2 regions of the Flintibacter porci genome follow, and region 2 is predicted to be linked to the other one. Evidence: predicted binding sites of a transcription regulator. Region 2 holds the regulator's gene; the other holds the start of a gene.
The links. Region 2 encodes LexA, which represses DNA repair genes until DNA is damaged. Its sites were predicted from a motif close to CNAACANNTGTTNG; they were not measured.

Region 1: the regulator LexA is predicted to act here: its motif matches at 2,304-2,317, upstream of uvrB (excinuclease ABC subunit UvrB).

What each region holds. Positions count from the first base shown of each region.
Region 1 is NZ_JBHEVB010000003.1:163,361-171,846, reverse strand. It holds gene ACEVJL_RS04320 (sensor histidine kinase) at 1-626, opposite strand, end outside; gene pyrE (orotate phosphoribosyltransferase) at 844-1,518, shown strand; gene ACEVJL_RS04310 (JAB domain-containing protein) at 1,561-2,250, shown strand; gene uvrB (excinuclease ABC subunit UvrB) at 2,361-4,331, shown strand; gene ybaK (Cys-tRNA(Pro) deacylase) at 4,364-4,855, shown strand; gene ACEVJL_RS04295 (DMT family transporter) at 4,880-5,752, shown strand; gene uvrA (excinuclease ABC subunit UvrA) at 5,799-8,486, shown strand, end outside.
Region 2 is NZ_JBHEVB010000001.1:213,430-221,915, forward strand. It holds gene ACEVJL_RS00995 (ABC transporter ATP-binding protein) at 1-1,573, opposite strand, end outside; gene ACEVJL_RS01000 (ABC transporter ATP-binding protein) at 1,573-3,312, opposite strand; gene ACEVJL_RS01005 (MarR family winged helix-turn-helix transcriptional regulator) at 3,344-3,802, opposite strand; gene lexA (transcriptional repressor LexA) at 4,038-4,655, shown strand; gene ACEVJL_RS01015 (YlmH family RNA-binding protein) at 4,657-5,454, shown strand; gene ACEVJL_RS01020 (glycoside hydrolase family 13 protein) at 5,488-7,359, opposite strand; gene ACEVJL_RS01025 (uridine kinase family protein) at 7,398-8,333, opposite strand; gene hemZ (coproporphyrinogen dehydrogenase HemZ) at 8,350-8,486, opposite strand, start outside.

The DNA.
Region 1 (8,486 bases), on a different contig from region 2:
ATGTCCTGGACCAGGGAGAGATTTTTCTCCGAGTTTTTGACCTCGTCGGCGGAGAGCAATACAGTGGCGGCGCCGGAAATGGCGGTGAGGGGGGTGCGCAGGTCGTGGGACACCGCACGCAGGATGTTGCCTCGGATGGCCTCCCGGTCGGCCTCCAGCTGGATGGCGTTTTTCTCCTCGTTGAGGCGGGCATTGAGTTCGTAAAGCGTTTTGGTGTTCTGTTCCCGCTTGATGGCCTCAATGGCCTGGAGCTTGACCCGGGAGGTGAGGGCGCACACCACCGAGGAGATGGCCACCATGCTCACCATGGCCACCGGGTAGCCCGCGTAGCTCAGGGAGAAGACCCGGTAGGGGAACATGAAGTAGTAGTTGATACAAAATCCGCCCACCAGAGAGGCGGCAATGCCATATGCGTAGCCGTCGGTCAGGGAGGAGATACAGACCACCGCCAGCACAAAAACCAGAGCGGAGTTATTTTCCGCGCCGGTATGGCCCAGCAGGATGCTGCTGACCACATAGGCGATGCACAAAAACAGAAGAGTGACCAGCAGATTCCGGGGCACTGACGGAAGAAAGCCTATGGCTTTGGATAGGGCAGCGTACATACGGGTCAATGTTTTCGGCATACCGCGGTTCCTTTCTCCCCAAAGGGTATGGAGATGGATTTGATTCCATTATAGCAGGAAGCCGCGGGTCCGTAAAGGGAGAGAACCTGAGAGGCGAGAAGGAGGAAAAAACAGGGTAGAATTCCTTGTCTGACGGGGCATTAAGTGGTATAATACAATGATTTCTCATGGGCGCTGCGCCCTGTCAAATAGAAAAAAGAACTGTGAGGGAACAACGATGACTTATCGGGAAGAATTTATTACCTTTATGGTGCGATCCGGCGTGCTGACCTTCGGAGACTTTACCACCAAGTCCGGCCGCAAGACCCCCTACTTTGTCAACACCGGCAACTATAAGACCGGCGCCCAGGCTGCCAAGCTGGGTGACTACTACGCCGCCTGCATCCAGGAGCACATGCCCGAGGGCATCACCTGCCTGTTTGGCCCCGCCTACAAGGGCATCCCTCTGGCGGTGTCCGCCGCCGCCTCCCTGTACCGCAACTATGACCGGGACCTGCCCTACTGCTTCAACCGCAAGGAGGCCAAGGATCACGGCGAGGGCGGCTCCATGGTGGGCTACAAGCCCCAGGACGGGGACAACGTGGCCATCATCGAGGACGTGGTCACCGCAGGTACCGCCGTGCGGGAGTCTATTGAGCTGTTCAAGCACGTGGCCAACGTGAACATGAAGGCCCTGTTTGTCTCGGTGGACCGCATGGAGCGGGGTACCCGTGACTGCTCCACCCTGGACGAGCTGCGTGAGGACTACGGCATCCAGGTCTTCCCCATCGTCACCGTGCGGGAGGTCATCGACTTCCTCCACAATAACCCCGTGGACGGCAAGGTCTACATCGACGACGAGATGAAGGCCAAGATGGAGGCTTATCTGGAGCAGTACGGCGCCAGAAAGTAAGCATTTTCCCATCCGGAGATAGAGAGAAAGGAGCGATTCCCCATGGCCAGTCATACCGGTCACCGCCAGCGGATGAAAGCGGAATTTCTGGCCCGGGGCATCGAGGGCTGGCCCGACCACCGGGTGCTGGAGCTGCTGCTGTTCTACTCCATCCCCCAAGGGGATGTAAACGGCCTGGCCCATGACCTCATTGAGCAGTTCGGCTCCCTGTCCGGTGTGCTGGATGCGTCGGTAGAGGAGCTGCGCAAGGTAAAGGGCGTGGGGGAGCACACCGCGGTGCTGCTGCGGATGCTGCCCGCCCTGCTGGGCCGCTATCAGGCCAGCCGCACCCGGCTCAGCGACATCATCAACAGCGCCGACGACGCTTACCCCTGGCTGGAGCCCTACTTCTTCGGGGCCCGGAACGAGATGGTGTACGTTCTGTGCCTGGACGGCAAGCGCCAGGTGCTGGGCGTGCGGAAGGTGGCCGAGGGCAGCATTGAAATGGCCGAGATGAACGCCCGGCGCATTGCCGAGGAGGCCATGGGCCTGCGGGCCGCCCGGGTCTATGTGGCCCACAACCACGTGAGCAACCTGGCCATCCCATCCCAGGCCGATTGGCTGACCACCGATACCCTGCGGGCCATTCTGGCTCCCATCGGCATTGAGCTGGTGGACCACCTGGTCTTTGTAGACGGAGACATGGTATCCATGGGCGAGAGCCAAAAGCTGCGGGGACTGAAATTTGTGTAAGATTTGCGCCTCTCCCGGAAAACTAGGGGAGAGGCGCAAGTTTTGGTTGCCGTAGAACATTAGTTCTGATATAATAATAGGAAGAGACAACGGGCAGAGGAGGGGACGACATGCCGAAATTTGAAGTGGTTTCTGAGTACACCCCGTCGGGGGACCAGCCCCAGGCCATTGAGGCCCTGTCCCAGGGCATCGAGATGGGCCTGGACGAGCAGACCCTGCTGGGCGTCACCGGTTCGGGCAAGACCTTCACCATGGCCAAGATCATTGAGCAGGTTCAGCGGCCCACCCTGGTGCTGGCCCACAACAAGACCTTGGCCGCCCAGCTGTGCGCCGAGTTCAAGGAGTTTTTCCCCAACAACGCGGTGGAATATTTCGTCTCCTACTACGACTACTACCAGCCCGAGGCCTATATCCCCCACACCGATACCTTTATCGAAAAGGACTCTGCCATCAACGAGGAAATTGACCGCCTGCGGCTCAGTGCTACCGCCTCCCTGCTGGAGCGGCGGGACGTGATCGTGGTCTCCTCCGTGTCCTGCATCTACGGCCTGGGTGAGCCGGAGGACTTTGCCAAGATGATGGTCTCTCTCCGGGTGGGAGATATCCTGGAGCGGGACGAGTTTTTAAAGCGGTTAGTCTCCATCCGCTACGAGCGCAACGACATCGCCTTTGAGCGCAATATGTTCCGGGTGCGTGGGGACACGGTGGAGGTGTGGCCTGCCTACTGGAAGGACACCGCCATCCGGGTGGAGTTCTTCGGGGACGAGATCGACCGCATCTCGGAAATCAACGTGGTCACTGGCTCCCCCATCCGCAAGCTCAGCCATATCCCCATCTGGCCCGCCACCCACTATGTCACTCCCAAGGAGAAGATGGACGCCGCTGTCCAGGAGATCTACAAAGAGCTGGAGGAGCGGGTGGCCTACTTTGAGAAGGAGGGCAAGCTCATCGAGGCCCAGCGCATCAAGCAGCGTACCATGTACGACGTGGAGATGATGCAGGAGCTGGGCTACTGCTCCGGCATTGAGAACTACTCCCGGGTCATTGAAGGCCGTCCGGTAGGCTCCCCGCCCCACACCCTGCTGGACTACTTCCCGAAGGATTTTGTGCTGTTTATCGACGAGAGCCACGTCACCCTGCCCCAGGTGCGGGCCATGTACAACGGCGACCGGGCGCGGAAAAACACCCTGGTGGACTACGGCTTCCGTCTGCCCTGCGCCTACGACAACCGGCCGCTGAAATTTGAGGAGTTTGAGAAGCGGCTCAACCAGGTGATCTACGTCTCCGCCACCCCCGGCGAGTACGAGCGCACCCGGTCGGGCCAGATCGTGGAGCAGGTCATCCGTCCCACCGGTCTGCTGGACCCCAAGATCGAGGTGCGGCCGGTGGAGGGCCAGATCGACGACCTCATCGGCGAGATCAACGCCCGCACCGCCCGGAAAGAGCGGGTGTTGGTCACCACCCTTACCAAGAAAATGGCGGAGGATCTCACCGACTATTTGCAGAACAACGGTATCAAAGTGCGCTACATGCACCACGATGTGGACACCATGGAGCGCATGGAGATCATCCGGGACCTGCGTTTGGGTACCTTCGACGTGCTGGTGGGCATCAACCTGCTGCGTGAGGGTCTGGACCTGCCCGAGGTGTCCCTGGTGGCCATCCTGGACGCGGACAAGGAGGGCTTCCTCCGCTCGGAGACCTCCCTCATCCAGACCATCGGCCGTGCCGCCCGAAACGCTGAGGGCATGGTGGTCATGTACGCCGATACTATCACACCCTCTATGCGACGAGCTATCGACGAGACGGAACGCCGCCGCCAGAAGCAGGACGCCTATAACAAGGAGCACGGCATCGTGCCCAAGACGGTCATCAAGTCGGTGCGGGACCTGCTGGAGATCTCCGCCCCGGCGGACGAGCCCTCCCAGACCCGCCAGGGCCGGGTGAAGGCCATGAGCAAGCAGGAGAAGGCCGCCGAGATCGCCCGCCTAGAGAAGGCAATGAAAGAAGCTGCAAAAATGCTGGAGTTCGAATTGGCTGCTACCCTGCGGGATCAGATCATTGAATTGCGTGGGCAGTAAGCGTAAGCATATCAACAGAAGGAATGAGATCCATGGCAAAGCAGAAAGAAGAAAAGACCAACGTCATGCGCATTTTGGAGCAGAAGGGTATCCCCTTCACACCCCACACCTATCCCCACGAGGAGGGGGTGGCGGTGGACGGGGCAAGTGTAGCCCGTTCCCTGGGCCAGGACCCGGAGTGCGTGTTCAAGACTCTGGTGGCCCGGGGTGCCTCCAAGGCTATCTATGTGTTTGACATCCCCGTGGAGGATACTTTGGACCTGAAAAAGGCGGCTAAGGCGGTGGGAGAGAAGTCCATTGCCATGCTCCACCAGAAGGAACTGCTGCCCCTTACCGGTTACGTCCACGGAGGCTGCTCCCCGGTGGGGATGAAGAAGCAGTACCCCACCGTGTTCCACGAGACGGCGGAGATCATCGACACCATCATGGTGTCCGCCGGGAAGATCGGCTACCAGGTGCAGCTCAACCCCGCGGACCTCATCGCCCTGGTGGGGGGCACCACCGCCGATGTAACGGTGGAATAATTCTGCTTTGTGGAGGGAAGCTGGATGAAGGAGACACAGCAGCGGGGCGGTGCCGGTCTGGTATTGGCCGGAGCCAGCCTGTGGGGGCTTATTGGTCTCTTCAACCGGGCCCTTCTGGGAGCTGGGTTAGGGCCGGAGAGCATCGTGCTGGTGCGCAACCTGGGCGGCCTTGTGGTGCTGGCCCTGGTGCTGGCAGTGTGGAAGCGGGAGGCCTTCCGGGTGCAGGGGAAGCACCTGGGGTGGTTTTTCGGCACCGGAGTGGTGAGTGTGGTGTTCTTCACTTGGTGCTATTTCAGCTGTCAGGAGCAGTGCTCCCTGGCGGTGGCCGCCATTTTGCTCTATACCTCCCCCGCCTTTGTGGTGCTGCTGTCCGCCCTGCTGTGGCGGGACAAGATCACAAAGCGCAAGCTTCTCGCCCTGGGGCTCACCTTCTTTGGCTGTGCCTGTGTGGCGGGCATCTGGAGCGGCGAGGCCAGCCTGACGGGGCAGGGCCTGCTGCTGGGGCTGGGAGCCGGATTTTTCTACGCTCTGTACTCCATCTTCGGCCGTTTTGCCCTGCGCCACTACGGTCCCTATACAGTCACCCTGTACACCTTCGTCTTTGCCGGTTTGGCCGCCCTGGTGTTCCTGCGCCCGGGAGAGCTGGCCGTGCTTACCACCCAGCCCAAGCTGTTGGGAGCCGCCGCCGCTCTGGTGGTGGTGTCCACTGTACTGCCCTACCTGCTGTATACCGCGGGGCTGGCCCGGATCGACAGCGGTAAGGCCGCCATCCTGGCCTCCGTGGAGCCGGTGGTGGCCGCCTTGGTGGGGGTGCTGGTGTTTCATGAGGCCATGGACATTTCCACCGCCCTGGGTGTGGTGAGCATCCTGGCGGCAGTGGTGCTGCTGCGAGAGTAACTAACTTCCCCCGCCTGGGGAGAGATCAAGATAGAGGAACGACACTATGCAGAATTTTATTGAGATCAAAGGGGCCCGGGAGAATAACCTGAAAAATATCGATCTGACCATCCCACGGGACAAGCTGGTGGTGCTCACCGGCCTGTCCGGCTCGGGCAAGTCGTCTCTGGCCTTTGACACGATTTACGCGGAGGGACAGCGCCGGTATGTGGAGTCCCTGAGCTCCTATGCACGGATGTTCCTAGGCCAGATGGAGAAGCCCGACGTGGACTACATCGACGGCCTCAGCCCTGCCATCTCCATCGACCAGAAGACCACATCCAAAAACCCCCGCTCCACCGTGGGTACCGTGACCGAGATCTACGACTACCTGCGTCTGCTGTGGGCTCGGGTGGGCACGCCCCACTGTCCCATCTGCGGCAAGGAGATCAAGCAGCAGACCATCGACCAGATCATTGACCAGGTCCTGGCGCTGCCTGAGGCCACCCGTATCCAGGTGATGGCTCCGGTGATCCGGGGCAAAAAGGGCGAGCACGCCAAGATCTTCGAGGATGCCCGCCGCTCCGGCTATGTGCGCTGCCGGGTGGACGGCATTGCCTACGATCTCAGCGAGGAGATCAAACTGGAGAAGAACAAAAAGCACAACATTGAGATCGTGGTGGACCGTCTGGTTATCCGGGAGGACATTGCCCGCCGCCTTACTGACAGCGTGGAGGTGGCCTCCAACCTGGCGGGAGGCTTGGTAGTCATCAACGTGGTGGGGGAGGACCGGGATATCCTCTTCTCCCAGAACTACGCCTGTGAGGACTGCGGCGTGTCCATTGAGGAGCTTACCCCCCGGATGTTCTCCTTCAACAACCCCTTCGGCGCCTGCCCCACCTGTACCGGCCTGGGCAGCCAGTTGAAGGTGGACCCCGATCTGGTGATTCCCAACAAGAACCTGTCCATTCTGGAGGGGGCCATCACCGCCTCCGGATGGAATAACATCAAGTCCGACGGCATCTCCCGCATGTACTTTGACGCTCTGGCCAAGAAGTACCGCTTCAAGCTGGACACCCCGGTGAAGGACCTGCCCAAAGAGGTGCTGGATGTGATTCTCTACGGCACCAAGGGGGAGGAACTCACCCTCCACTACGACCAGCCCCGGGGCAAGGGCACCCTCCACCAGGCCTTTGAGGGCATCTGCAACAACCTGGAGCGGCGGTACAAGGAGACCCAGTCCGACGCGGTGCGCAAGGAGCTGGAGGACTGCATGAGCCAGAGCCCCTGCCCCACCTGTCATGGCCGCCGTCTGCGTCGGGAGTCTCTGGCGGTGACGGTAGGCGGCATCGACATTGACACCTTCTGTCACAAATCGGTCACCGAGGCCCTGGACTTCATGGAGCATCTGGAGCTCACCGAGACCCAGCAGATGATCGCCGCTCAAATTTTGAAGGAGATCAAAAACCGCTTGGGCTTTTTGCGCTCCGTGGGCCTTCAGTATCTCACCCTGTCTCGCTCTGCAGCCTCCCTGTCCGGCGGCGAGAGCCAGCGCATCCGCTTGGCCACCCAGATCGGCTCCTCCCTCATGGGAGTTCTCTATATCCTGGACGAGCCTTCCATCGGCCTTCATCAGCGGGACAACGACAAGCTGCTGAAAACCCTCCAGGACCTGCGGGATCTGGGCAACACCCTGCTGGTGGTGGAGCACGACGAGGACACCATGCGCGCCGCCGACTACATTGTAGATGTAGGTCCCGGCGCGGGGGTCCACGGCGGCGAGATCGTGGCGGCGGGTACCCCGGAGGAGGTCATGAACACCCCCGGCTCCATCACCGGAGACTACCTGTCCGGCCGCCGGAAGATCCCTGTTCCTGAGCACCGCCGGGAGGGCAATGGAAAGCATCTGAAAATCTTCGGTGCCCGGGAAAATAACCTGCGTGGCGTGGACGTGGACATCCCCCTGGGTACTTTCACCTGTGTTACCGGCGTGTCGGGCAGCGGTAAGTCCTCCCTGGTCAACGAGATCCTATACAAAAAGCTGGGGGCCGATCTCAACCGGGTGAAGGTGCGCCCGGGCAAGCACGACCGCATCGAGGGGGAGGAGTATCTGGACAAGGTCATCGACATTGACCAGTCCCCCATCGGCCGCACGCCCCGCAGTAACCCCGCCACCTACACGGGACTCTTCAACGATATCCGGGAGCTGTTTGCCTCCACCCAGGACGCCAAAACCCGAGGCTACGGCCCGGGGCGGTTCTCCTTCAACACCCGAGGCGGCCGGTGTGAGGCCTGCCAGGGCGACGGCCTGCTGAAAATCGAGATGCACTTCCTCCCTGATATCTACGTGCCCTGCGAGGTGTGTAAGGGGCGGCGGTACAACCGGGAGACCCTGGAGGTGCGCTACAAGGGCAAGAACATCTACGAAGTGCTGGAGATGACGGTGGACGAGGCCCTGCCCTTCTTTGAGAATCTGCCGAAGATCTATAACCGCCTGAAAACCCTGGAGGAGGTGGGCCTGGGTTATGTGAAGCTGGGCCAGGCCTCCACCACCCTGTCCGGCGGCGAGGCCCAGCGGGTGAAGCTGGCTACCGAACTGAGTAAGCGCTCCACCGGCAAGACCATCTATATTCTGGACGAGCCCACCACCGGCCTGCACAGCTACGATGTGCAGCGTCTCATCGACGTGCTGCAAAAGCTGGTGGACGCGGGGAACACCATCGTGGTAATCGAGCACAACCTGGACGTCATCAAG
Region 2 (8,486 bases):
TGAGGTTGGTGATGGTGGTCTTGCCCGCGCCGGTGGAGCCTACAAAGGCGATCTTCTGGCCGGGGTTGGCGTACACCGACACGTCCTTCAAAATCCGCTTGCCGGGGACATAGGAGAAGTCCACGTGGTTGAAGCGGACCGCGCCCTTGAGCTCGGTGAGATAGAAGTCCTCCCCGGGTACATTGCGCACGGTGCCGCGGATGATGTGCAGGGTGTTTTTGCCCTCTCGGTCGGGATACTTCCAGGCCCAGCCGTGATTGGCCAGGGCCGCAGGGTCGGTGATGGGGGTCAGCGTGCCGTCAGGCTCCACCCGCACCCAGATCCCATCGGTGGAATCCTGGTGGGGAGCCAGCAGCCGCAGGCCCTTCTGCTCCCGCACCGCCTGACCCAGTTCAATGGGGGTGTCCCCCGGGCCGATGAGCACAGGCACCAGAGACATTCCTGCATTGCGGGGGGTCTTCCAGGCCCAGGTGTGGGGCCGGCCGGAGCCGGTGTACTCCCGCAGGGTGCCGTTGGCGTCCTTCTCGGCACCCACCAGGGTGACAGAGCCCTGATCCACCTCGGGCTGGGTATCCATGACCTCAAAGATCCGCTCGGCGCCCGCCAGGGCGGACAGGAGGGTGGTCATCTGCTGGGAGATCTGGTTGAGGGGTTGGCCCACCTGCTTGGAGTAGTTGAGGTAGACCACCAGGCCGCCCAGGTCAAATCCCTGGAGGACGGACAGCAGTCCGCCGAAGGCAGCGGTGAGGGCGTAGCTGATATTCATGAGGTTGCCCGAGACAGGCATGATCATGGTGGAGTAGTAGTTGGCCTTCTGGGCCGCGTCCCGGTAGGTCTCGTTGAGCTTTTTAAACTCCTCCTTGGCCTTCTCCTCGCGGGTAAAGGCCTTGACCACCTTCAGGCCCTCGATCATCTCCTGGATGTTGCCGTTCACATCGCCCAGAGCCGCCTGCTGCTGCTGATAGAACTTGCGGCTGCGGCCGCCCAGCTTCTTAAAGAGCTGGATGGTCAGCACCAGCAGCAAAGCGGTAACGATAAACAGCTTCCAGTTGATGAAAAGCATCAGGCACACCAGGCCCACAAACATCAGGCAGCTGGAGCACAGGGAGACGACACTCTGCTCCAGGGCCAGCTGTACGTTATCCGCGTCGTTGGTGAAACGGCTCATGAGCTCGCCGTGGGGGTGCTGGTCAAAGTAGCTCAGGGGCAGATCCTGGAGCTTATCAAACAGGTCCTTACGCAGGCGGTTGACGCCCCGCTGGGCCAGACGAACCATGACTGCGGCCTGGCCATAGGTGGCCAAGCCGCCAAGCAGGTAAATCCCCACCAGCACCGCGATGGACTGGGCCAGTCCGGCAAAGTCGGTACAGCCCGACCAGATAAAATCGTTGATGATGCCCCGCATCATATAGGAGCCGCCCAGGTTGGTGCATACCGACACCAACAGGCAGCCCACCACCGCCAGCAGGGGCAGCTTGCTGCGGGTGAGGTAACCCAGCAGACGGCCAATGGTTTTGCCCATGTTCTTGGGCTTCTGATATCCCCCTTTGGGGGCATGATTGGGTCCCGGCATTATTCACCCACCCCTTCCTGCTGAGATTGATAGATTTCCTGATAAATGGGGCTGCTCTTGAGCAGCTCGTCATGGGTGCCGTGGGCGGCGATGTGGTCATCCTCCAGGATGAGGATCTCGTCGGCGTACTGCACCGAGGAGATCCGCTGGGCAATGATGATGACGGTGGTGTCCTTCAGGTTCTTGGCGAAGGACTCCCGGATGGCCGCCTCGGTGGCGGAGTCCACGGCGGAGGTAGAGTCGTCCAGGATGAGCACCACGGGCTTGCGGAGCATGGCCCGGGCGATGCACAGCCGCTGCTTCTGGCCGCCGGAGACGTTGGTGCCGCCCTGGGTGAGCATGGTGTCAAAGCCGTCGGGCAGCGCCATGATGAAGTCGTAGGCCTGGGCGTCCTTGGCCGCCTGGATGATCTCCTCCTCGGTGGCGTCCTCCTTGCCCCACTTCAGGTTCTCCCGAATGGTGCCGGTGAACAGCACGTTGGTCTGGAGCACCATGCCGATGCGGCTGCGCAGCTCCTCCAGGGGGTAGTCCCGCACGTCCACACCGTCCAGCAGCACCGCGCCGCCTGTGACGTCGTAGAAGCGGGGAATGAGGTTCACGAGAGAGGACTTTCCGGTGCCGGTGCCGCCCACGATGGCCACAAACTGGCCGGGCTTTACGTCAAAGCTGATGTGGGAGAGCACATCGTCGCCGGTGCCGGTGGCCACATACTTGAAGGACACATCCCGGAACTCCACCTCGCCCTTGGGGGCGGGCAGGACCTGCTTTTCGGCCTCGGGCTTATCCTCCACGGAGGGCTCAGTGCTCAAAACCTCGTTAATACGGTGGGCACAGGCCTGGGCACGGGAGAGCTGCAGCAGGGACATGGCCACCATCATCACGCTCATGAGGATCTGGACGATGTAGTTGATGAAGGCCTGCAGCTGGCCCAGATCAAAGGTGGCGTTCATAACCATCCGGCCGCCGAAGTACAGCACCGCTACGGTGGCGCCGTTCATGGCCAGCATCATGATGGGCAGGATAGCGATGATGCGCAGGCCAACGGCCAGGGCGGCGTCCATCAGCTCATCGTTGGACTTTTTGAATTTTTTCCGCTCGTAGTCGGCCCGCACGAAGATCTTGACCACCCGGATGGCCACCAGGTTCTCCTGGAGGGTGTTGTTCAGGTTGTCGATCTTCTTCTGCATGGTCTCAAACAGGCGGGTACAGATAAACATCAGTCCACCCACCGCAATAAGCATCAGAGGGATGACCACCACCAGTACCAGCGCCAGCTTGGCGTTGAGGGTAAAGCTGATACACAAAGCGGCCACCAGCATCACCGGGGCACGCACCAGCATCCGAAGGCCCATGGCCAGCATCATGGTCATGGCGTTGACGTCGTTGGTCATACGGGTGATGAGGGAGGCGGAGGAGAAGCGGTCGATGTCGGCAAAGGAGAACTCCTGCACCTTGTCAAAGAGGCACTGGCGCAGGTTTGCACCGAACCCCTGGCTGGCAAAGGCGGCATATTTGGAGGCAAATACACCGCAGAACATGGCTACACCCGCCAGAGCCAGCATCACCAGGCCCATTTTAAAGATGTAGCCCACATCGCCGGTGGGGATGGCGGTGTCCACGATCTCCGACATCACCAGGGGGAGCAGCAGCTCGCAGATGACCTCCAGAACGATCAGGATGGGGGCCTTGACGGCCTGCCGCTTGTAGCCCTGGAGGTGGGTCAAAAACAGTTGAAGCAAGTCCGATCTTCCTTTCTTTCCCTACAAGGGGTCATGGTTGGTCCAGACGCAGGTTCTCCAGTGCACGGAGATAAAAGCCGTGCAGCTGGGTCTGCTCCTGGGTGGTAAAGCCGGCGTACATCCGCCGGTTCACCCGCTGCAGGCAGGCAAAGCAGTCATCCACCGCTTTCTGGCCCTTGTCAGTCAGCTTCACCCGGTTGCGCCGGGCGTCGCCGGGCTCAGGTTCCCGGTGGATATATCCCTTTTTCTCCAGGGATTTCAGCGAGGTGGCTACCGACGCGGGAGAAATATCCAGCAGAGTGGACAGCTCCCGCTGGGCCTGGACCTGTCCGTCCGGGCAGCGGTCTCCCGCACTGCGCAAAATGCACAACAGCAGCGGGTGACCTACCTCCTGCAAGCCGGCAGCATTCAGCTCCGCCTGCACCGCATTGCGGTGGGCCTGGTGCAGTTTATGCTCCAGCACCCCCAGATCAATGCCAAGGTTTGCCACGCAGTTTCCTCCCTTCCTTCGACGTTTTTCGTTAACAGCTTAATCATTAACATGTTGAACATTTTAGCACTGAGGACGAAAATGTCAAAGCGGGAGCAGGCAGATTCAAAATTTGTTCACAAATGCCGCAAATTGCATTTATTTGGAACATCCGTTTGACTTCCAAAGGGGGATATGGTACAATATTTGCAAAATAAAACCACGCCGCCCAGTGTGTCCGGGAAGGAGCTTGGCTATGAAAACGCTGACCCCGAAACAGCAAAAAATTTACGATTATATCTTGGATTTCACGGCAGAGCACGGCTATCCCCCCTCGGTGCGGGAGATCGGCGCCGCTGTGGGCCTCAAGTCCCCCTCCACGGTCCACTTCCACCTCAAGGGGCTGGAGGAGGCGGGGGTCATCGTCAAGGCCGAGGGCAAGACCCGGGCCATCTCCCTGCCCGGCGTGTCCCCCCGCCCGGTGGCGGAGGAGACCGATCCCCACGCCAACCAGATCCCCGTGGTGGGCAACGTGGCCGCCGGCTCCCCCATCCTGGCCGAGGAGTGCATCGAGGACTACCTCACCTTTGATACCGAGGGTCTGTCCGGTGAGCACTTTGCCCTGCGGGTGCGGGGCGAGTCCATGCTGGGGGCGGGCATTCTCCCCGGCGACCTGGTGGTGGTCCACCGGCAGAGCGAGGCCCAGTCGGGCCAGATCGTGGTGGCCCTCTTCGAGGACGAGGCTACGGTGAAAACCCTGCGCCGCCGGGACGGCAAGGTGTGGCTCATGCCGGCCAACGACGACTATCAGCCCATCGACGGCACCAAGGCCCAGATCCTGGGCCAGGTAGTAGCGGTGGTGCGGCGCTACTGAGATGAACAAGACCGAACTGTTGGACCGCTGCGCCCGCAGCGGCGAGGAGCGGGTACTTCTCTCCCGGGTACTGGACAAGCTGGAGCTGTCCCAAAACCGGGGCATCCCCGCCCATACTCCCTTTCTCTCCCCGGGAGAGCGGGCGTCCGTGACCGATTTACTTTCCGCCTGGGGGCACCCCCGGCACGTGTTTTTCGGCGGCTACCCCGATGCTGAGCGCACCGTGTGTCTCTTTCTCCCCGACTGGCAGGAGGAAGAGGACGCCATCGCCGACCCGGAGGGACCTCTGGCCGCTTTGGAGGCCACCTTTCCCAACGGGGCAGAGCTGTCCCACCGGGACATTCTGGGCTCCCTCATGGGCCTTGGCATCACCCGGGAGAAGTTGGGGGACATCTTGGTGGAGGGAAACCGCTGCCAGGTCCTGGCCCTGCGGGACGCCCTACCCATCCTTTTGAGCCAGTGGGAGTCCGCCGGGCGGTGGAAGGCCAAGCTGCGGGAGATTTCCCTCTCGGAGCTCACCCCCAAGCCGCCCCAGGTGAAGACCATCCGGGACACGGTGGCCGCCCTGCGGCTGGACGCGGTGCTGGCTTCCGGGTTTTCCACCTCCCGTTCCAAGGCTGCTCAGCTGGTGAGCGCCGGGCGGGTATCGGTAAACCACCGGGAGTGTATGAAAAGCGACCGCACCGTAGAGCAGGGGGACGTGCTCTCCTGCCGGGGACTGGGCAAGTGCGTGGTCAAAGAAGTGCTGGGCCAGTCCAAAAAGGGCCGGATCATGCTGATTTTAGAGCGATATATATAAAAAAATCCTGCTGTCTAAGACAGCAGGATTTTTTTATTCTTCTTCCTCCATGGGTACGATCTGCAGCAGGCTGCCGGTACGGGGCTGCAAGGTGAGCAGATGTCCCTCGGGGCCGATGTGGAACCGGGCGGAGCCCAGCAGCAGCTGCACGCCCTCGTGTTCCCGCAGGCGCAGGGTGGCCTCCTCGCTACCGGTGTTGAAGGCGGCCAGGATGGTCTCCTCTCCCTGGGTGCGGGTGAAGGCCAGCACCGGCCCCTTGCCCACCCGGTAGTGGATATCTCCCTGGCGCAGGGCAGGGCTCTGCTTGCGCATGTGGCCCAGGCGGGAGAACCAGCCCATCAGCTCCGAGTCCTCCCTTCCCCAGGGGAAGGTGCGGCGGTTGAAGGGGTCCTCAAAGCCCTCCATGCCCGCCTCGTCGCCGTAGTACACGGTGGGGGAGCCGGGGAAGGCAAACATCAGGGCCGCGCCCAGCTTCAGCAGCTCCTTGGCCCGGCGGCGCTGGTCAGGTCCCAGACGGTAGTTGGAGCGCCACTCCTTGCTCTGGTGCTCACAGCCCTCCTCTGCCCCCAGCAGGGTGAGGATGCGGGCCGTGTCGTGGGTGCCCAGAGAGTTCATGGCGGAGTAGTAGGCAAAGCGGGGGTAGTTTTCCCGCAGCGTCTCCATGGCGTTGACAAAGTCCGCCGCGTCGCCGCCCTTTAAATAGGACAGCACCGCGTTGCGGAAGGGGTAGTTCATCAGGCCGTCGCAGTGCCGGCCCATGATGTGCCGCCGGCGCACGCCGTAGGCCACCTTGGTGGAGCCGTCCTCCCACACCTCGCCGATGATCACCGCGTCGGGCTTCTCCGCCCGGGCGGCCTCGTGGATGCCCCGGACAAAGTCGTCGGGCAGCTCGTCGGCCACGTCCAGCCGCCAGCCGTCCGCGCCCGCCCGCAGCCACCGGCGCACCACGCTGTCTTTCCCGCCGAAGATAAACTCCCGGTAGGAGGGGTCGTGCTCGTTCACTGCGGGAAGGGAATAGATGCCCCACCAGCTCTCATACTGGTCCGGCCAGTGAATAAAATTAAACCAGGAGCGGTAGGGGGAATCCTCACTCTGGCAGGCTCCGGGGGTGGGATAGAAGCCGTCACCGTTAAAGTAGCGGCTGACATAGCCGGTGTGGTTGAACACGCCGTCCAGCATCACCCGCATGCCCCGCTGGTGGGCCATCTGGCACAGCTGGGTAAAGTCCTCCTCGGTACCCAGCATGGGGTCAATGCTGCTGTAATCGGCAGTACCGTAGCGGTGGTTCTCCGCCGCCTCGAAGATGGGGCAGAAGTACAGGGTCTCCACCCCCAGGCCCCGGAGATAGTCCAGCTTCTCCATGACGCCCTTCAGGTCGCCGCCGAAAAAGTCCCGGTTGCGGATCTCTCCGTTTTTGTCCGGGCGGAACTCCGGCTCCTCCTGCCAGGCGGTGTGGACCCACCGTCCTCCCACCATCCCCTGGGGATCGGGCACCCGGGTGCGGCGGAAGCGGTCGGGGAAGATCTGGTAGGTCGTCCCCTCGCCAAACCACTCGGGCACCACCTCTCCCCCGTCGTAGACGGTGAGCTGGTAGGGACCGAACATCTTCCGCCCCTTTCCGTCCAGCCGCTCCAGACCAAAGGAGTACCAGACCAGTCCCACATAGTCCCCGGTGTCCAGGGTACAGGTAAACAGATCCCGGGCTCCGTCTAGCCCCGACCAGGGCATATTCAAGGTGACGGTGGCGTCGTCCCGGAACTCAAAGCGGGCGGACATGGTCGCCCGTGAAAACCCTTCCGCGCGCAGGGGGCGCAGGGTGAGCTGCACCTTGGTGCCCGAGGGAACGGCGCCGTACGGGGTTTTGCAGCGGGGATCTCTGGAATTGTATACGGAACGGTCTGGCATATTTGGACCTCCAAACAAACTTGGGATAGGGAAAATGCTTAGTAGGAGTAGCTCCCTCCGCCGATAAACTCCCGCAGCAGGGAGTCTTTGGCCACCAGCTCGGGGTCGATGGGCTGGAAGTAGCGGAAGGCGTCAATGAGCTCCAGCAGCTCACTGCGGCGGTCGTTCTCCTCCGGCACGGCCCGCAGCAGAGGCAGCGCATAATTCTTCATCACCGACACCTCGTAGGGCAGAGAGGAGTCGAAGATGATGTCCGCCTTGTTTTTAAAGGGGGAGATATACAGCTTCTCGCCCCGGCGCACATTGGCCCACATGTCCAGGGTATCCTCCACATCGGTGCCCCGGAAGTTGTAATCACGCACCGCCCGGCGGGTCAGGCGCATCCAGGTACCCTTAAAGCGCAGCACAGATCCCTCGTTCACATTGGAGCGGGCGGAAATGTACAGCTTGGTGGCCTGGGGATGGCGTCCGGCGATCTGGTCGTTGAGGGCGTGGATGCCCTCGAAGATGGCGATCTCATTTTTGCCCAGCTTCAGGGGCGTGCCCCGGCTGTCGTTGCGCATCTGGCGGACGAACTCATACTTGGGGATCATGATCTCCTCCCCGTTGGACAGGGCGGTAAAGTGGCGGGAGAGCAGCTCCATGTCCAGGCACTGGGGGGATTCATAGTCGATGTCCCCCTCGGGGGTGCGGGGCGCGGTGCGGGGGTTGATGGTGGTAAAGTAGTTATCCATCGCCACGGCGTGGGTGTTGACTCCCCGCCGCTGCAGCTCCTCCGCGATCTTCATGGCGGTGGTGGTCTTGCCCGAGCCGGAAGGGCCGGAGAGCAGCACAATGGGGCTGCGCTCGATGTTGGACAGGATCTTATCCGCCGCCAGCGAGACCCGCTGGCTGTAATTCTCGTCGCACTCGGCTAAAAATTCCTTCACATCGCTCTGGATCCGGCGGTTGATTTCCTGCAGCTGGTAAGCCATGGTGGGAACGCTCCTTTCAGTTATGAGTAGGAAGGAAACAGGCCGCCAGTTCCTCCTTCTGGGCCAGGACCCGGTCCAGGGCGGCCAGATAGTCGTGGGGATATTTGGGGTTGGGCTGACGGACAATGGTACCGGCGGCGCGGTCCACCAGCT